DNA from 2 places in the Allobosea sp. BIWAKO-01 genome. Region 1 is predicted to be linked to the other one. Evidence: riboswitches for the same ligand, from Rfam matches in the RefSeq annotation. Region 1 holds a riboswitch; the other holds the start of a gene.
What was found. A riboswitch is a leader RNA that binds a small molecule or an ion and turns the genes downstream of it on or off. The one in region 1 is predicted to bind thiamine pyrophosphate.
Positions count from the first base shown of each region.

Region 2: it holds a riboswitch for thiamine pyrophosphate, as region 1 does, so the genes downstream of both, thiB (thiamine ABC transporter substrate binding subunit) here and thiC (phosphomethylpyrimidine synthase ThiC) in region 1, are expected to answer to the same signal.

Region 1 is NZ_BCQA01000001.1:1,627,385-1,635,157, reverse strand. It holds gene thiE (thiamine phosphate synthase) at 1-496, opposite strand, end outside; gene BIWAKO_RS07510 (hydroxyethylthiazole kinase) at 493-1,242, opposite strand; gene thiC (phosphomethylpyrimidine synthase ThiC) at 1,251-3,113, opposite strand; TPP riboswitch at 3,192-3,296, opposite strand; gene BIWAKO_RS07500 (hypothetical protein) at 3,379-3,579, opposite strand; gene BIWAKO_RS36590 (OmpA family protein) at 3,688-4,602, opposite strand; gene BIWAKO_RS07490 (polysaccharide deacetylase family protein) at 6,100-6,999, opposite strand; gene BIWAKO_RS07485 (dipeptide ABC transporter ATP-binding protein) at 7,012-7,773, opposite strand, start outside.
Region 2 is NZ_BCQA01000001.1:3,727,589-3,735,361, reverse strand. It holds gene leuB (3-isopropylmalate dehydrogenase) at 1-670, opposite strand, end outside; gene BIWAKO_RS17360 (ABC transporter substrate-binding protein) at 960-2,549, opposite strand; TPP riboswitch at 2,706-2,817, shown strand; gene thiB (thiamine ABC transporter substrate binding subunit) at 2,884-3,903, shown strand; gene BIWAKO_RS17350 (ABC transporter permease subunit) at 3,908-5,449, shown strand; gene BIWAKO_RS17345 (thiamine ABC transporter ATP-binding protein) at 5,442-6,140, shown strand; gene BIWAKO_RS17340 (RidA family protein) at 6,224-6,619, opposite strand; gene BIWAKO_RS17335 (lytic murein transglycosylase) at 6,622-7,773, opposite strand, start outside.

The DNA of each region.
Region 1 (7,773 bases):
CGACCGGGAGCGGTCCCAGTACGCCAGCAGCCTTGCGCCGCAGAGCCGCGAAGCCGTCGAGCCCGAGGGAGGAGCCCGCATTGTCCTTGTGCGCGGTCTGGAAGACGCCGCCGATGCAGGCATAGTCGATCTTCGCCAGGGCCAGCGCCGAGAGTTCGTCCTCATGCTTCAGCGTCGCGCCAATGATGGCGCGGGGTCCGAGCAGGCGGCGGGCATCGTTTGGCTTCATGTCGTCGGCGCCGAGATGGACGCCGTCAGCACCGGAGGCGAGCGCGACATCGACGCGGTCATTGATCAGAAGCGGCACCCTTGTGCCGTGCAGGGCCGAGCGGATGGCCCGGGCCTCGCGCACCATCTCGCGCGTCGTCTCGGTCTTGGCGCGCAGCTGGATCAGGGTGGCGCCACCATCGACCGCGGCGCGCGCCAGGTCGGCCAGCGAGCGCCCGGCCGCGATCTGCGGATCGACAATGCCGTAAAGGCGGATATCAACGCTCACCCGTGCTCTCCCATCCGTTCGCGCAGCGTTGCCTCGTCCATCCCTGCCAGGGCGTCGATCAGGTGCACGGCGAAGCTGCCCGGCCCTTGCGATGTCTCTGCCGCAATCTCACCGGCGATGCCATAGGCTGTCAGCGCTGCAGCGGCCGCGATCGTCGGATCGCTCTCCACCGCGCAGCATGCCGCGATCAGGGCGCCCGCAGCGCAGCCGACCCCGGTGACCTTCGTCATCAGAGGATGGCCATGGGCGACGGAAAACGTGCTGCCGGCGTGCATGATCCGGTCGACCTTGCCGGTGGTGACGAGCGTGAGGTTGCGCTCGCGCGCCGTCTCAAGATCGGCCGCAAGCGCGGCCATCTCGGTCGCGTTGCCGCGCACGACGATGTTCGGCAGGCGCAGGACCTCGCGCGCCACGTGCTGGCGCAGCGGCGAGAGCTCGACGAAGACCGGATCGAAGACGAGCGGCTTTCGTCGGTCGCGCGCCACCTCCAGCAGCTTCGGGATGGCGAGTTCGCTCTCCGCATTGATCGTGCCGATATTGATCAGGATCGCGCCGGCGCCCTCGGCCATTGCCGCGACTTCGTCGACATGGATCGCCATGGACGGAATCGCGCCGAAGGCGAGCAGCATGTTCGCCGTGATGTTCTGCGCCACCGTATTGGTGAGGCATTGCACACGCGGGCGGCTCGCAGCCACCCGCGCCAGCACGCCTGCGACGACCGTCGCGTCGAGGCGGGCTGCGGTCATCGTCGCACTCATTCTGCCGCCGGAAGGTAGAGTTGGCCGCCCTTGGCGAGGAATTCCTGCGATTTCTCCGCCATGCCTTCGAGCGCCGCGCGTTCGTTCTCACCCATCGCCAGCACTTCAGCGCGCAGATCCTGCGTGATCTTCATCGAGCAGAATTTCGGCCCGCACATCGAACAGAAATGCGCGACCTTATGGGCGTCCTTCGGCAGGGTCTCGTCATGGAAGGAGCGCGCCGTATCGGGATCGAGCGCCAGGTTGAACTGGTCCTCCCAGCGGAAGTCGAAGCGGGCGCGCGAGACCGCGTCGTCGCGGATCTTGGCGGCTGGATGGCCCTTGGCGAGATCGGCGGCATGGGCCGCGATCCGGTAGGTGATGACGCCGGTCTTGACGTCGTCGCGGTTGGGAAGACCGAGATGCTCCTTGGGCGTGACGTAGCAGAGCATGGCGCAGCCGAACCAGCCGATCATCGCCGCGCCGATGCCCGAGGTGATGTGGTCGTAACCCGGCGCGATGTCGGTGGTCAGCGGTCCCAGCGTGTAGAACGGCGCCTCGCCGCATTCGCGCAGCTGCTTGTCCATGTTCTCCTTGATCTTGTGCATCGGCACGTGGCCGGGGCCCTCGATCATCACCTGGCAGCCCTTGTCCCAGGCGACCTTGGTGAGCTCGCCCAGCGTCTCCAGCTCGGCAAACTGGGCGCGGTCATTGGCGTCGGCGATCGAGCCCGGACGCAGGCCATCGCCGAGCGAGAAGGAGACGTCATATTTGCGCATGATCTCGCAAATCTCGTCGAAGCGCTCGTAGAGAAAGCTCTCCTTGTGGTGCGCGAGGCACCAGCGCGCCATGATCGAGCCGCCGCGCGAGACGATGCCCGTGACGCGGCTCGCAGTGAGCGGGACATAGGGCAGGCGCACGCCGGCATGGATGGTGAAATAGTCGACGCCCTGCTCGGCCTGCTCGATCAGCGTATCTTTGAAGACCTCCCAGTCGAGTTTGATCGGGTCGCCGCCGACCTTCTCCAGCGCCTGGTAGATCGGCACCGTGCCGATCGGAACCGGCGAGTTGCGCAGGATCCAGGAGCGGATGTTATGGATGTTGCGGCCGGTCGACAGGTCCATAACCGTGTCGGCGCCCCAGCGGATCGCCCAGACCAGCTTCTCGACCTCCTCGGCAGCGCCCGACGTCACGGCCGAATTGCCGATATTGGCGTTGATCTTGACCAGGAAATTGCGGCCGATCGCCATCGGCTCCAGTTCGGGATGGTTGATATTGGCCGGGATGATGGCGCGGCCGCGGGCGATTTCCTCGCGCACGAACTCAGGGGTGACGAATTCCGGAACCGAGGCGCCAAAGCTCTCGCCATCGGCATGGCGCTCGCGCGCGCCTTCGAGCATCGCGGCGCGGCCGAGATTCTCGCGGTGTGCGACATAGATCATCTCGGGCGTGATGATGCCGGCCCGTGCGAATTCGTACTGTGTCGCCATCTGGCCGGCCTTCGCCTCAAGGATCGGTCGTGCGGCCGGGCAGGCGGGAACGAGCTGTTCGGGCGAAATATGGCCGTTATCGGCGGCGGTGACGGCGCGGCCGGGCACGGTCGTGAAGCCGCGCGTATCGAGCCAGGCCCGGCGCGGCTGCGGCAGGCCTGCATTCAGATCGATCGTCACGTCGGTCTCGGTGAACGGACCGGACGGGTCATAGATGCGGACCGGCGGCTCGGAATCGGTGGTGAGCTGCACTTCGCGGAAGGGCACGCGCATCTCGGGATGGTCCGGCGGCGCGACATAGATCTTGCGCGAGCCGATGATCGGGCCGGTCGTCACGCTTTGCGGCGCCGCCTTGACGGTATTCTTCTGTGGCTTGGTATGGGCGTTCATGGGATCTCCTCCTTGGTCCAAGGTTCAGGAGATCCGGGTTTAGAAGCGGTCCAGTCGCTGTCTGCGGGTACAGGTGTGGTGCACGCCGCGTTCCAGTCCCTCCGCCGGTATGACCCGGATCAGGTTCGACGGGTTCGGCGTTGGACGCCATCTCAGCTCTTGCGAGCACCCCTCGGAACGAGGCGGAGGTTAAGGCCGGCGGCTCGTGAGCGCAACCGGCAAGCGGCCGGATGCGGCCCGGCCATGCGGCGCCGGAATGCCGGGTTCAGGCGAGAATGTCGACGTTCTGGCCCTGGCCGGTGGCAAGAGTAGCCTTCTGGGACTCGGCGCTCTGCTGCAGCATATCGACGAGCGCCTGGTCGGACGTCGCCTGCTGCTTCACCATCGCTGTCTGCAGGGTCTGGCGGGTCGAGGCTGCCTGGCTTGCAGCAAAGCTCTGCGCGATCGCGACGGATGTCTCACTCATCATCAACTCTCCTTACGGGAGGTCTTAAGCCGGAGAGCTTGCTTATTCCTGAATCCCCTGATCGGGGAGGCCGGCGCGACGGTCGCCCGCCGCGCCGGTTCAATCGGTTCACTGCGGCTGGTTCTGGCCGGCCAGCAACGGGGTGATGCGTCGGAGCGTGACGCGGCGGTTCTCGCGGGCGGCCTCCTGCGTCTGCACCTTGAGATACTGCTCGCCATAGCCCTGCGTCGTCAGGTTCTCCGGCGGCACCTGGAAATCGCGTGTCAGGATTTCGGCGACGGATTGGGCCCGCCGATCCGAGAGCGAGAGGTTGTCGACATCCGAGCCGACGGCGTCGGTATGGCCCTCGACCAGGAAGACCTCGTTCGGCGCGCGCTGCAGTGCCTGGCTGATCGAGGCGGCAATCACCGAGAGCCGCTGCGCCTGGTTGGGGGTGACCTCCCAGGACCCGGTCTCGAAAGTCACCGTGTCGATATCGACGCTTCGCATGCGGGCGCGCAGGTCCGGCGAGTAGCGGACCTCGTCGAGCGTGTAGCGGCGTGGGATCGCGGCGATCGGCGGGGCGGTGATCGTCTCATAGATCAGGCGCTCATCGGCCTGTTCGGCGTCGACGATATAGCGCTCGCGCGGGATCGGGAGCGGCGGTGGCGGCAGCACGACGACCTCGTCCGAGAAGCGCATGTCCGGGCGATCGCGGCGGGTATTGTCGATCATCACGATCTCATCGCCATCGCGCATGCGCCGGGTCCGGCGGATCAGGCGGCCGTCCTCGTCGGTCACGGTGATGATGCGGCTGCCGTCCGGCCGCTCGAACACGGTGACGTTCTCGTCCCCGTGCCGTTCGGTGCGCCCCTGCCAGCCGAGATCGCGAAAGCGTTCGGTCTCGTCACGGCGGATGATGGCGCGGTCGTCGTCGCGGATGATGGTGCGACCCGGCTCGCGGATGATCGTGACGTCGCCCTCGCGGCGCTCCTCGCGGCGCCCGCGGACATCATCGAGGCGGGTCGCGCCCTGCGTCGCCATGATGCCGCCGAGCACGCCTACGCCCAGGCCGATCGCAGCCGCGCCACCGAGGCCGATGCCACCGCGACGGCCCTGCCGGTCAGGAGGGGGCAGCTGCGCGGGGCCGGCTGCTGGAGGCTGGCCGCCCGGAGGAGGCGCGAGCGTCTGGCCTGGCTGCGGCGGAGCAACTGCGCCGGGCGCGCGACCGCCGGGGGGCGGGGCGAGCGGGGCTGTTGCCGGCTGCTGAGCGGGGAGGGGCGCCGGAGCCTGACCAGGCGTTGCTGAAGGCGGCTGACCGCCTGGCGGCACACCGGGGGCGCGACCACCCGGAGGCGGGGCCAGCGGCTGGGTCACGGGCGGTTGGGCTTGCGGGGCGGTGCCTGGAACCGGCGCTGGTGTCGGGCGAGCCGCCGGGGGCTGGCCGGGAGCCGTCGCTGGCGCCTGGCCAGGCGCACGACCACCCGGAGGCGGCACCAGCGGCTGGGTGGCAGGCGGCTGAGCTTGCGGAGCAGTGCCTGGAACTGGCGCCGGTGCCGGCCGAGCCGCCGGGGGTTGGCCGGGAGCCGTCGCTGGCGCCTGGCCAGGAGCGGTCACAGGCGGTTGGCCGGCTGGCGGCGCGCCGGGCGCTCGACCGCCCGGAGGTGGCACCAATGGCTGGGCTTGCGGAGCAGTGCCTGGAATCGGCGCAGGCGCCGGACGCTGCACCGGCGGCTGGCCGGGTGCTGGCGTCGAAGGCTGACCGGCGGAGGGTGGCGCACCGGGAGCGCGCCCTCCCGGAGGCGGCGTCAACGGTGCGGTCGCGGGTGGCTGCGCCTGCGGTGCGGGACTTGGACGGGCTGCTGGCGGCTGCCCGGGGGGCGGGACGGGCGGCTGGGCGCGCGGCGGCACGGCCTGGGGCTGGCTGGGCTGGGCTGGCGGAGCCGGGCGCGGTACCGCCGGGGTTGGCGCAGGCGCAGAGGGCGGGGGGGCTGGTTGCGGCCGCAGGGCTGGTGGGCGGCCGGGTTCGCCGGCGCCCGGCGCGACGCCCGGCGGCACGGCGCGCGGCATCTGTGGCTCGCGGCGCGGTTCAGGCTGCGGCGCGGCAGGTGGGCGTGGCTGCGCGGGTGGCGCTGCGCTTGGCGCCGGAGGCGCAACCGGCCGCTGGATCGCCGGCGGCGCCCCGGGCGCTCCGGGAGCGGGCCGCGGGCGTTCGGCCCCAGGCGGGCGCGCCTCGCCGGGCGCGGCTGGCGCCCCCGGGGGGCGAGGCCGGCGTGGCTGTCCGGGCTCTTCGTCCGACGGCACAGGAGCCTGCGCTAGTCTCATCGGTGCCTGCGCCGGTTCGACCGCGAAGCCGCCATGCGACAGGGTCAGGCCGGGAAGGACAGTACCGATCAGAAGCCAGTTTTTCGTGCGCGTCATGAGTTCCGTTTCCGTTTCAGTGGCTCGGGCTATCAGCGCGCTTACGCACTGAACCCGCCATGAACCGAAAACGGCCGAAATCGGGCAGGGTTCCTCCCTGCCCGAGCCGCGTTGTGCGAGCTAAAGCCCGGCCTCGGCCTTCACATAGCGCGCAATCTCGGCGTGGCTGGCAAACCAGCAATCGCCCTTCGCCTTGGCATGCCGGATCAGCTCCTCGAGGATCCAGATGCGCGAGCGGTAGGTGATGACATGGGGATGCATGGTCAGCAGGAAGAGCCCGCCTTCCTCATGAGCGCGGTCGAATTCGCGGCGGAAGATGTCGAATACGGCTTCCGGCGCCGTATAGGGCCGCAGCGCCTGGAAGCGGTTCATGTTGAAATAGACCGCATCGTCGCGAATCCATTCGACCGGGAGCTCGACTATGCCCGTCGGCTCGCCCTTCTCGATGATCTCGTAGGGGTCGTCATCGGCAAAGAGCGAGGAATCGTAGAGCAGGCCGAGTTCGCGCTCGATGCTCAGGGTCACTTCCGAAAAATCCCAGGACGGAGTGCGCATGCCGACCGGCCTGACGCCGGTGATCTTCTCCAGCGTATCGGCTGAGCGCAGATGCAGCTCGCGCTCGGCCGCAGGCGGCACGGCGGTGTTGACCTCGTGGATCCAGCCATGCAGGCCGATCTCGTGGCCTTCCGCGATGACGCGGCGTTGCTCGTCGGGATAGAGCAGGGCGGTGACCGCCGGCACGAAGAAGGTCGCCTGGATCTGTTCCTTCGCCATCAGGCTGAGGATGCGCGGCATGCCGACGCGGTTGCCATACTGGCCCCAGGAGAGGCGGCCGACCGATTTGCCGCCATCGCGCAGTTCGTTCGTCTCGTGATCGACATCGAAGGAGAGGGCGACGGCGCAGCGCGCGCCGTTCTTCCATCGGGCCGGCTTCAGGTTGCGGCCCGCGCGCACGCGCTCGACCTTGCCGCGCCAGACCTCCTCGGGCCATTGCCAGGGTTCGAGAGCAGGTTCGGTCATGGCAGGTGTCCTTCAGGCTGGCGGGGCGGTCGGCAGGACCGGCACGGCGGCCAGGAGCCTGCGTGTGTAGTCGTGACGCGGATTGTCGTAGATCTGACCCGCTGGCCCCTCTTCGACGATCTTGCCGCGATACATGATCGCGACCCGGTCGCAGAGATGGCGCACCACCGAGAGGTCGTGCGAGATGAAGATCAGGGTCAGGTTCAACTCGGCTCGCAACCGCATCAGCAGGTTGATGATCTGTGCCTGGATCGAGACGTCGAGCGAGGCGACCGGCTCGTCGCAGACCACGACATCTGGCTGCATGGCGAGCGCACGCGCGATCGCGACGCGCTGGCGCTGGCCGCCGGAGAATTGATGCGGATAGCGGCTGGCGAAGGCGGGATCGAGCCCCACGGCGGCGAGCCATTGCCGGACATAGTCGGCCGCCCCCGCCCGAGTGACGATGCCATGGGCGATCGGCCCTTCGGCAATGCTGTCGCCGATGCTCATGCGCGGATTGAGCGAAGCGAACGGGTCCTGGAAGATGGTCTGGATCCGGGTCGTGTTCTTGTGCGGCCGCGCGCCGCCGCCCATCACCGGCTCGCCCTCCAGCCGCACCGTGCCGGAATTCGGCGCGTAGATGCCGGCCGCCATGCGCCCGAGCGTCGATTTGCCCGAGCCCGACTCGCCGACGAGGCCGAGCGCCTCACCCCGCGGGACGGTCAGGCTGACGGAATCGACGGCCTGGATGCCACGGCTTGGCTGCGACAGCCCTAGCTTCTGGCCGAGCAG
Region 2 (7,773 bases), 2.1 Mb from region 1:
GCACATGCTCGAGCTCGACATCCCGGTAGTCCTTGGCGTGCAGGGCCGTGACCGTCTGCTTCCAGAGCACGCCCGTCTTCATGACATTGTGCTTCTCGGCCGAGGAGACCTTGTTGCGGCGGGTGCGCGCCAGCTCGAAGGCGACGCGCGCGATGCGTTCGATTTCGGGCGTGGTGTAGAGCTGGGTATCGACGCCGCGCTTGGAACCGTCCTCCAGCGTGACGATCTCCTTGGGCTCGCCGAAATAGACGCCGCCGGTGAGCTCACGCACGATCAGGATGTCGAGCCCCTCGACCACCTCGGGCTTGAGCGAGGAGGCGGAAGCCAGCGCCGGATAGCAGATCGCAGGCCGCAGATTCGCAAACAGGCCAAGATCCTTGCGCAAGCGCAGCAGGCCGGCTTCAGGGCGATGCTGATAGGGCACATCCGCCCATTTCGGGCCGCCGACCGCGCCGAACAGCACCGCATCGGCATCCTGGGCGAGCTTCATGTCGCCTTCCGAGATCGCCGCCTTGTGCGCGTCATAGGCAGCGCCGCCGACAAGTCCGCGCTCGATGGCGAAGGAGGCGAGGCCCTGCTTCTCGATCCAGCCGACGATCTTCTCGACCTGGCCGGTCACTTCGGGGCCGATGCCGTCGCCCGGCAGGAGGAGGAGCTTGTGGGTCGCCATGGTCGCCTCACGCGTTTGTCGGACGTTGCTGGGGCCAGAGCGGCCTTGCCGGGCTGATTAGGCGGGGAACGGGAGTGACGCAAGCGCAGCCGCGGGGCAGCGCGCCTGCGCGGCAAGCAGAAGCTGTGCCGATCGGCATCGGCATCGGCACGGCTCCGCTTCACTCCGGCCGGAGTGAAGCGGAGATCTGGAAGCCGTTGCAGAGCGTGGCGATGGTTTCCCGATCGGAGCCGCTGGCGCAGGGCCTTTGGCATCAGCCGGTATCTCGACGGCAATGGCTGCTCCGCCCTCAGGCCTTCTTCTCCATGTTCCAGAAGAACTGGACGGGCGAGAGCACCATGCCGGTCAGGCTCTTGCGATAGGCCATTGGCTGCTGCACCAGCCCCGCCGGCGCATAGGGCACCGTCTCGAAGGCGCGCTTCTCGATCGAGGCGGCCAGCTCCTTCTGCTTGGCCACGTCAGGCGTTGCTATCCACTGATCGCGCAGACCTTCCAGCGTGGCATCCTCCGGCCAGCCGAACCAGGCGGCAGGGCCATTGCTGCGCAGCAGCGGATGCAGCGCGGGATTGAGCACGTCGGCGCCCGACCAGAGCGTATGGAAGACCGACCAGCCGCCCTGGTCCGGCAATCCGCGGTTGGAGCGCCTGCCGATGAAGCTGGCCCAATCGGTCGCGACCAGATCGACAGTCATGCCGAGCTTCTTCAGCAATTCCTGTGTCACCAGGCACTGGTTATAGGCGATCGGCTGGTCGGCGGGCGCCAGCAGCAGCACCTTCTCGTTCTTGTAGCCGGCCTCCTGCAGCATGGCCTTGGCCCGCTCCAGATTGTTGCCGAGTGCAGCCTGTCCGCCCGCCCCGGTCGACATCGGCGAGCCCGGCGTGAAGAAGGTCTTGCACTCCTTGTAGTAATCCTTGCTGCCGACGACCGCCTCCATGTAGTCGGTCTGATCGATTGCCATCATCACCGCCCGGCGGATGCCGGGATTGTTGAAGGGCGGCTGCAGATGGTTGAAACGCATCAGCAGGATCAGCCCGAGCGGCACATTCTCGATCGCGATCTCGGGATTGCTCTTGAGCAGGGGCAGGAGATCGACCGGCGGCTGTTCGTACCAGTCGACCTCGCCCTGCATCAGCGCGCCGACTGCGGCCGAAACCTCGGTCAGCGGCAACCATTCGATACGGTCGATCTTGGCGACCTTGCCGCCAGCGGCCCAGGACGGGGCCTCCTCTCGCGGCCTGTATTTGGCGAAGCGCTCATAGATCGCGTTCTGGCCCGGCACCCATTGCTTGTCCATGAAGCGCCAGGGTCCGGAACCGATCGCCTCCGTGATGTTCTTGGTTGGCTCCATCATGGCCACGCGCTCGGGCATGATGAAGGGCACGTTCGAGGAGAGCTTGCCGAGCGCGTCCGGCAGCATCGGGAAGGGCTTCTTCAAGCGGATGACGAAGGTGCGCTGATCGACGACATCGTAACCCTCGACGAATGTCGCGAAAGTCTGCCCGAAGGCATCGCGCGCCGACCAGCGCTTGATCGAGGCGATGCAGTCCTGCGCCCTGACCGGCTGCTCGTCATGGAACATCAGTCCGTCGCGCAGATGGAAGGTCCAGCGCAGCCCGTCCGGCGCAGTCTCCCAGCTCTGGACCATTTGCGGCTGGATGCGGAACTGCGCGTCCGTCGCAAACAAGGTATCATATATCAGATAGCCGTGATTACGGATGACATAGCTCGTGGCGACGATCGGATCGAGCGAAGGCAACGGCGTCGACGGAATGAAGCGCAGCGTATTGGCGCGCGATTGCGCGCGCGACGGAAATCCAACGAGGCTGGAAGCGGATAAAGCGGAACTTCCGGCCAGAATCTGACGGCGATTGAGTCGCATGCGGCATCCCCTTGCTCTTGAGCTTTCGCGCCAGGCGCGTCTGCCTTCTGTTAAGCAAGAGATATACCAGCACGATCATGCTGCCGGACGCAATGCTCCTTGCGATGGCCAGGCGGCATCAACTGGACTCGCCCCGGCCTGCTCGCTATTCCCTTGACCGTCTCAACGGGGTGCCCGGCGGTTTCGGGCTGAGAGGGAAGCGCAAGGCTTTCAACCCGTCGAACCTGATCCGGATCGTGCCGGCGGAGGGATTGAGCACTGGCGTCTCGCAACCGGAGATGGCCTTCCCTCTCGACCGTCATGGCCCGCCGTCGAACGCATGCGGGGTGACGCCATGACCTTTCTGAACAGCCGGGTGACCCGGATCGCCGCTGCGCTCTTAGCGCTCCTGTTTGCGACGCCGTCCATGGCCCAGGAGAAGCCGGCACTGACGGTCTACACTTATTCCTCCTTCACCGGGAAATACGGTCCCGGCGCGAAGGTGAAGGCGGCGTTCGAGGCGCAATGCAGTTGCACGCTGAACTGGGTCGCAAGCGATGATGCCGGCTCCCTTGTCGCGCGCCTGAAGCTGGAGGGTGAGGCGACCAAGGCCGATGCCGTGCTCGGCCTCGACATGAACCTTGCTGCAGAAGCCAAGGCGACGGGGCTGTTCCAGCCCCATGGCCAGTATCCGGCCGAGCTCACTTTGCCCATCGCCTGGACCGACGATACCTTCCTGCCCTTCGATTGGGGGCACCTCGCCTTCGTCTATGATTCAACCAAACTTGCCGCGCCGCCCACCAGCCTGAAGCAGCTTGTCGACGACCCCAATGGGCCAAAGCTGGTGCTGCAGGATCCGCGCACCAGCGCACCCGGGCTTGGCTTCCTGCTCTGGATGCGATCCGTCTATGGTGACGGCGCAGACGCCGCCTGGACCAGGCTCAAGCCGCGCATCGTCACCTTCACCAAGGGCTGGTCGGAGGCCTACGGACTGTTCCTCAAGGGCGAGGCCGACATGGTGCTCTCCTACGCGACATCGCCGGCCTATCACATCGGCGCCGAGAAGAAGACGCAGTACAAGGCCGCCCGCTTCAGCGAAGGCCATTATCTGCATGTCGAACTCGCCGGCATGACGCGCACGACGCGGCAGCCGGAACTCGCCAAACGCTTCCTCGCCTTCACGCTGTCGGACGCCTTCCAATCGCTGATCCCGGAAGGCAACTGGATGATGCCGGCGAAACAGGCGGCAGGTGGACTGCCGGCTTCGTTCGCCGATGTCATCAAGCCGGAGCGGAGCCTGTTATTCACGCCGGACGAGGTGCGTACGCAGCGCCGAGCCTTCATCGACGCCTGGCTCGCCGCAGCGAGCCGCTAAGGCCTTGTTCCGCCCGGCCACGCTCACCGCGCTTGCCATCCTAGCGCTCGCCGGCGCCTCGCTCGCCGGACTGGCGCGAGCCGGAGGCGACCTTGCCGCCCTGTCGTCGCTCGGCCCCTATCTCGCTCGTCTGGTCGCAGGCGCGGCCGCGCAGGCGGGCCTGTCGATGCTGCTCTCACTCCTGCTCGGCACGGCAGTGGCGCTTGCCTTGCTGCGCCGCCGCTTCCCCGGTCGCGACCTCCTCCTTGCCGTGCTGACCGCCGCCGCCGTCGCCCCAACGATCGTGATCATCTTCGGCGTCATCGCGATCTATGGCCGTTCCGGGCTGCTCGGCAGCCTGGCGCGTGTCGCCGGTACCGAACCGCCGGCGATCTACGGACTCCAGGGCATCCTGATCGCGCATGTGCTGATGAATACGCCACTCGTAACACGCGCTCTGCTTCAGGCCTTCGGGCGCGAACCTGGCGAACGGCGGCGCCTGGCCTCGGCGCTCGGCTTTTCCGCCACCGATTGTTTCCGGCATCTCGACTGGCCGGTGATCCGGCGCGAGGCCCCGGCGCTTGCCACCTTCGTCTTCCTGCTCTGCTTCACCAGCTTTGCCGTCGTGCTCTCGCTCGGCGGCGGCCCCGCCAATGCGACACTGGAAGTCGCGATCTACGAAGCGGTCCGGTTCGAGGCGGATTTTGCCCGGGCTGCCGCTCTGAGCGGCATCCAGCTTGTACTTTGCCTAGGGCTTGCGACCGCGCTTGCCGTACTCACACCGGCAGCGCGCGACGAGGCAAGCGCCGAGCGCCATGCCCCCCGCCCCGATATTTTCGTCCCCCGCCTGCGGCGGTTCGACTGCCTTATCCTCATTCTGGCAACGGCCTGGATCGCAACGCCTCTCCTGAGCATCGCAAGTGGCGTCACCGCCTTGCCGACGCTGGCGACTGCTGAATTCGCATGGGCCGCCGCAACGAGTGCCGCCATTGCGCTTGGCGCAGGTCTCCTCGCCTGCCTGTTTGCCGTACTGCTCTCCAGCGCCGCGCGCGGACGCCGGCCGCGCCCGGGGCTCCCCGATCTTGCCGCCTTCACCATGCTTGGCCTGCCGCCCTTCGCCTTCGTGGCAGGGCTCTACGTCCTGACCCGCAACCTCGCCGATCCCGCAACGCTCGGGCTGCTGCTCGTGCCGCTCGTCAACGCCCTGATGGCGCTGCCCTATGCCTACCGGCTGCTGGCGCCGCCACTCGCGACCAGCGCCGAACGCCATGGAAAGCTCGCAGAGAGTCTCGGCATTGCCGGTTGGGCCCGGCTGCGTCTCGTCGAATGGCCGGCCCTGCGCGCGCCGCTGGCGGCCGCCTTCGCCTTTGCCACGGCGCTCTCGCTTGGCGATTTCGGCGTCATTGCTTTGTTCGGCGGCGGCGAGCTCACCACCTTGCCCTATCTGCTGGCGAACCGCCTCGGCGCCTATCGCATGGATGAAGCGGGAGCGCTGGCGCTCGTGCTGGTACTTTCGGCGGGGTGTCTCGCCTACCTGACCGAGCGTTGGAGCGCGCGTCATGCTTGAGCTGGCGGGCCTGTCCCTCGACTATCCCGGATTTGCAGCGCGCTACGACCTCGTCATTCCAGCGGGCGCGCTCTGCGCCGTCATCGGCCCGTCAGGCGGTGGCAAGACCACCCTGCTCCATGCCATCGCCGGCTTCGAACAGCCCACGACCGGAACCCTCCGCTTCGCCGGCGCAGATTTGCTACCGCTCGCACCAGCCAGACGACCAGTCTCGATCCTGTTCCAGGATCACAATCTCTTCCCGCATCTGACGGCAGCCGAAAACGTCGGGCTTGGACTGAAACCGTCACTGCGGCTCGACGCCTCCGAGCGCGAGCGTGTGGCAGCTGCGCTGGCCGCGGTCGATCTCGCCGGCTTCGCAGCCCGCCGACCGGCGGAACTCTCGGGCGGTCAACGTCAGCGCGTCGCCCTCGCCCGCGCCCTCCTGCGCGGCAAACCGCTGATGTTGCTCGACGAACCGTTCGGCGCACTCGACCCCGGGCTACGCCGCGAGATGATCGAGCGCGTCGATGCCCTGCGCCGTGAACACGGCCTCACCGTGCTGATGACACTGCACACGCCGGAAGAGGCGGCCAGCCATGCCGACCTCTTTGCCTTCGTTAGGAATGGCCGCGTCGAAGCATCCGGCCCGTGGACGCGCCTGACGGCGTCGGACGGACCAGAGCCTGTCAGGCGCTTCCTGGGCATTTGAAATGCCGGTCCGGCTCAAGCATCGGCCGGAAAGGCGGATTGCGGTTTTCGGGGAGAGCCGATGCAATTATCCGGTCAGATGATCTAGCCGCGAAGTCGGGCCGTGATCTCGATCTCGATCTTCATCTCGGGCTTTAGCAGCCCGGATACGACATAGATGCCGGCCGCTGGCCGGATCTGCCCGAAGACCTCGCCGCAGACGGTGAGAACCGGTTCGCAATAGCTGCGATCCGTGACGAAATACTGAGCGCGCACGACGTTGGCGAGTGCAGAGCCCGCTTCGGTCAGGACTGCGCCCACCGTCCTGAAGATGTTGCGCGCCTGTTCCGCCGGATCCTCCGGCATCGTCATGGTGACGTAGTCATAGCCCGTCGTGCCCGAGACGAAGACCAAGTCGCCATCGACCACCGCCCGCGAATAGCCGAAGGCGAGCTCGAACGGCGAACCGGTGGAGATCAGGCGTCGCACCGGGTCCAGCATCGTCATCCCCGTCCCCCCTTGAGCGCGCGCAGCACCTTGGCGCCCGGCCGGCCGGTCTGCGGCATGCCGATCTGAGATTCGATTTCCTTGATGGCAGCCCTGGTCAGCGAACCGACGGCTCCGTCCGGCTCGCCGACATTGTAACCCCGCGCGATCAGCAGGCGCTGCAGTTCGCGGCGCTGCTCGCGCGACAGCGGCGGATCGTCGGTCGGCCAGTCGGCCTGGATGCCGGGCCTGCCACGAATGCGGTCCGAGAGCAGCGAGATGGCGAGCGCATAGGAATCTGCGCCGTTATAGCTGTAGGCCGCGTCATAGTTCTTGAAGACCAGGAAGGCCGGACCATCACGGCCGGCCGGCATCAGCAGCCCGGCATTGCCCGAACCGGACAGTGCCGAGCCGTCATATTTGACAACCCCGCGCGCAGCCCAGGATGAGAGCGGCTGCTTCGGATTGCGCCCGGTCGGACCCGAATAGCCGTTGGGGACACGGACCTCGTAGCCCCAGGGAGCCCCGGTCACCCAGCCCGCCTTGGCCATGAAATTGGCGGTTGAATGCAGCGCGTCGGGAATCGAGTCGACGAGATCGCGCCGTCCATCGCCATCGCCATCGACAGCAAGACGCATATAGGTCGAAGGGATGAACTGGGTGTGGCCGAAGGCGCCGGCCCAGGAACCCATCAGGCGGTCGGCCCGGACATCGCCGCGCTGGATGATCTGCAGCGTCGCGATCAGCTCGCCCTTGAAGAACGCGTTGCGACGCGGTGCGAGACAGGCGCCGGTCGAGAGCGCCTGGACGAGGGGCATCTTTCCGCGAGCCTTGCCGAAATCGCTCTCGACACCCCAGACAGCGACAATGGTATGGCGGTCGACGCCAAAGCGCTGCTCGGCCGCAGCGAGGGTCGAGGCGTGCTGGCGCAGCATGTTGCGCCCCTCCGCCACCTTCTCGTCATCGACCAGCGTGCCGAGATAATCCCAGATCGGAGTCTTGAACTCCGGCTGGTTGTTCATCGCCTCGATCACCTTCATGTCGGGCGTGACGCCCGCCATGGCCCGATCGAAGGTGGCGCCTGACACGCCTTTCGCTGCAGCCTCCGAGCGCAGGCCAGCAAGGCAGGACTGGAAGTCCGCCTGGGCGCCGGACGCGAAGAGGATGAG